DNA from 2 places in the Serratia sp. TSO36 genome. Region 2 is predicted to be linked to the other one. Evidence: predicted binding sites of a transcription regulator. Region 2 holds the regulator's gene; the other holds the start of a gene.
What was found. The regulator Fur, encoded in region 2, represses iron uptake genes when iron is present. The targets are predictions, from matches to a motif close to ATAATAATGAGAACNACTATCAA.
Positions count from the first base shown of each region.

Region 1 (2,193 bases), on a different contig from region 2:
TGTGCTGCGGCACGTTGAAGTAGCCGTTCAGCGAGCCGTGCAGCGCATCGCCGGCCTTCTTGGTGATGATGTTGACCACGCCGCCCGCGGCGCCGTTGCCGTAGCGCGCCGCGGCAGGGCCACGCAGCACTTCGATGCGCTCGATCATTTCCGGCGGCACCCAGGCGGTATCGCCGCGCGAGTCGCGCTCGCCGCGCCAGCCCTGACGCACCGAGTTGCGGCTGGAGGCCGGTTTGCCGTCGATCAGAATCAGGGTGTTTTCCGGGCCCATGCCGCGGATATCGATCTGGCGGTTGTTGCCGCGCTGGCCGCTGGTGGAGTTGCCGGTCAGGTTAACCCCGGGCATGGTGCGGATCAGTTCGCTGATGTCGCGCGCCGGCGGGCGTTTCTTGATCTCATCGGCGGTGATGGTGGACACCCCAGGCGCCTGCAGGTTCTGCCGGGCGGCGGTCACGACGATGGTGTCTTCGCCGCGCGGCTTTTTATCCGCGGCGCCGCTGTTTTCTTCCGTGGTGGGGGTGTCGGTCTGCTGCGCGGCGTTGGCGAACGCGGACGCGCCCAATCCCAAGCCGATAAGAGTGGCTAAAGAATAACGTGATAGCTTGCTTTTCATCTGAGTGTCCTACCTTGCTGCCATCCCTCGCCGAACGGGGGGAAGGGCGGTTGTAGTTTTTGTGTAGTCGGAAATAGAAAATCGGCTGCGGCAAGGGATGCCATTGATATATCCCCGATCCCTGTCCGTTGCGCGCAATACCAGCACGATCTCCAAGCCTTACACACTATTGCAAATGCAAATTATTATCAATAGTATTTGGCGTACAGTGCGTTCGGGCGGTGGCCGGCGATAGGGAAAAGTCGACGTTCCCGGTGCCGCCAACTACAAAATGGGTAGGCGTTGTGAATACAGAACTACAGTCAGAAAGCAGCAGATTATTGGCCAGCAGCAATGCGGGCAGTCCAGGATGGTGGTTGACGGTGGCACGGCGCGGTACGCCATGGGTAGAACCGGCGGGTAATGGCCGCTGGCGAACCACCTTTTTCTGGCGCGATCCTCAGGGATGCGAATTGACCTCCGCCTACCGCCGCGTGTGGATCAACATCAACTGCCTGACCGACCATCACCAGCCGAATCCGCCGCAAAGCCTGCAGCGTCTGGCCGGCACCGACGTGTGGTACTGGCAGACCGAGCTGAGCGGCGCCTGGCGCGGCAGCTACTGCTTTATTCCCTGCTTTGACGAGCGGCCGCCGGCGTTCAGCGGCGACGATGCGCACGCTAATATGCACAACCTGCGCCACTGGTGGCACCAGGTGTTCGCCAGCGCCACCCCCGATCTGCTCAACCCGTATCGCTCCTGGCAAAGCGCCAGCGGCCACAGCGTCTCCGGCCTGCACATGCCGGATGCGCCGCCGCAGCCGGTATGGCGTTCGTTCGACGAGTATGAGATCGCCAGCGGGCGCTGCACGCCGCCGCTGCCGGCGCGTTTGCAGCGCCATACCTGGCAGAGCGAGCGCCTGGGCAACAGCCGCGACGTCTGGATCTACACCACCGGCGACAGCAAGCCGGCCGAGCGTCCGTTGGCTATCCTGCTCGACGGTCAGTTCTGGGCGAAGCAGATGCCGGTCTGGGAGCCGCTGATGCAGCTGACCCGCGAGGGAGCGTTGCCGGAAGCGGTGTATGTGTTGATCGACATCATCGATCTGCCGCACCGGGCGCGAGAATTAACCTGCAAGGACGATTTCTGGCTGGCGGTGCAGGAAGAACTGATGCCGCAGCTGGCCGACTGGGCGCCGCACAGCGACAAACCGGCCGATACGGTGGTGGCGGGGCAAAGCTTTGGCGGCCTGGCTTCCCTGTATGCCGGGCTGCGCTGGCCGCAGCGCTTCGGCGCGGTAATTACCCAGTCCGGTTCCTACTGGTGGCCGCGGCGCGACATGCTGCAGCTGCCGAGCATCCCCGACGACGCCTGCTGGCTGATGCAGCAGGTGGAACGGCATGGCCTGGGCAACCACGGTGCGCTGAAGGTATTTATGGAAGCCGGTTCGCAGGAAAAGCTGGTGCATCGGGTCAGCGGCGAAATGGCGGCTCGCCTGAGCGACGCCGGCCATCGGGTGCACTACCGGGTGGTGGAAGGCGGGCACGACGCGCTGTGCTGGCGCAGCGGCCTGACCGACGGGCTGCAGGCGGTCTGGGCC
Region 1 covers NZ_JBJZOU010000004.1:24,430-26,622, forward strand. The annotation lists gene ACK3CV_RS01875 (TonB-dependent siderophore receptor) at 1-613, opposite strand, end outside; gene fes (enterochelin esterase) at 898-2,193, shown strand, end outside.
Region 1: a site for Fur is predicted at 789-811, ahead of fes (enterochelin esterase). Genes of this name have one in related genera too.

Region 2 (2,193 bases):
AAAATCAACGCGGATGCGGTGGACGCCCTGAACAAACTGGCGGAACAGCGCAACATCAGCCGCAGCGAACTCATCGAGCAGATGCTGTTGGCACAACTGGCGGAAGAACAGCCGGAACATTGATCTCTTCGGCCGCACGCGCGGCGCGGCGTTAAGGACAACGCCGGATCGACCACGCTTTTCTTCATTCTCCGGCATCGCATAAATGCGATAAAACCCCGGCGCCACTTTCTGGCATGATACGCATTTACCGGCTAGAGACTGCGCCTGTCGGCGCCCGCCCCGGAGGCGAAAGGCTCTTGCCATGGCATCATTTTAATCGGCGTCAGCGGCGGCAGTGCCGGCGTCGAGTAATGCAATTACTTGAATTTAAAGGTTATACGCGATATGGCTACTGTAGGCATTTTCTTTGGCAGCGACACTGGCAATACCGAAAACATTGCCAAAATGATCCAGAAAATTCTCCAGAAACAGTTTGGCGACGACGTCTCTGAAGTGCATGACATCGCTAAAAGCAGCAAAGAAGACCTGGAAGGGTTCGATATCCTGCTGCTGGGTATCCCGACCTGGTACTACGGTGAAGCGCAGTGTGACTGGGATGATTTCTTCCCGACGCTGGAAGAAGTCGACTTCAACGGCAAACTGGTGGCGCTGTTCGGCTGCGGCGACCAGGAAGACTACGCGGAATACTTCTGTGACGCGATGGGCACCATCCGCGACATCATCGAACCGCGCGGCGCGGCCATCGTGGGCCACTGGCCGACCAAAGGCTACCACTTCGAGGCCTCCAAAGGCCTGGCGGACGACAATCACTTCATCGGTCTGGCGATCGACGAAGATCGTCAGCCGGAGCTGACCAACGAGCGCGTGGACGCCTGGGTCAAACAGATCGTCGAAGAGCTGAGCCTGGCCGATATCGTCGGCTAAGCCCCGGCACTGGCGAAAGGTTGAACAAAGGCCCTGTAAAGTGCATAGTGTGCCCACAGGGCCGTCATCGGCAGCAGGGATTGCTGCGATAGAAGCTACAGATTTGTAACTTCCCACCCCGTCACGGTAGACTGAGATATCGGTTTATCCCATCCATCAAGGCGTTGCATGCAAAACATGCAATAGTGCAATTATATCTTTGTTAACAACCGGCGGTTTCTATTTAGTACAACCGGTTCTATAATGAGACGCATTAACTCTTTGTGCCGACCGATGCCACAGGCGAGTACGCCTCAACTTGATTAGCATAGTAACAGGACTGAATTCGCATGACCGACAACAACATCGCACTGAAGAAGGCCGGCTTAAAAGTCACGCTTCCGCGACTCAAAATCCTGGAAGTACTGCAAAATCCGGAATGCCATCACGTCAGTGCGGAAGATTTGTACAAAAAACTGATTGATATGGGCGAAGAGATCGGGCTGGCAACGGTTTATCGCGTACTGAACCAGTTTGACGATGCGGGCATTGTGACACGTCACAATTTCGAAGGCGGCAAGTCCGTGTTCGAGCTGACCCAACAGCATCACCACGATCACCTGATTTGCCTGGACTGCGGCAAAGTGATCGAATTCAGCGACGAATCCATCGAAGTTCGCCAGCGTGATATCGCCAAGCAGCACGGCATCAAGCTCACCAACCACAGCCTGTACCTGTACGGCCACTGCGAAACCGGTGACTGTCGTGAAGACGAAACGCTGCACGACAAGAAATAAGCCTGACCGGCTATGAAAAACCGCCTCACACCGAGGCGGTTTTTTTATGCCCGCCGTGCAACGGGCAAAAAAATCCCCGGACAAGCCGGGGAAAATCATGTCATGAAATATCACAATTGCAGCGGCACTGCGACTCCACGTACTACTCTCACTTCAACGTCCGCCCCGCGCCGACACGCGCGAAGGCAGATGCATTCCCCCTTCGTTATACGGCCTGCCGCCGGGGCAGCAGGCCGTTGCACTGGGCTTAAACCTTCTCGGCACGGCTGTAGCGTTTACCGTCCGGGCTGACCGAACGCACCTGAACGTCACCGGAAACCGCCGGTTTGGCCTTGGCGTCATAGCGCTGCCACTGCTTGCCGCCGTCGGTGGAATACTCGATGCCCAATCCCGGCAGCGCGATATTCGCCTCCAGCTTGCCGCCCGCTACGCGCGCGCCCGGCACCGGCAGACGGTAAGCGACGCCGCCTTTGTCCAGCTTGGCCAGTTC
Region 2 covers NZ_JBJZOU010000009.1:250,083-252,275, reverse strand. The annotation lists gene ybfE (LexA regulated protein) at 1-123, shown strand, start outside; gene fldA (flavodoxin FldA) at 388-927, shown strand; gene fur (ferric iron uptake transcriptional regulator) at 1,257-1,703, shown strand; gene ACK3CV_RS06500 (beta-N-acetylhexosaminidase) at 1,951-2,193, opposite strand, start outside.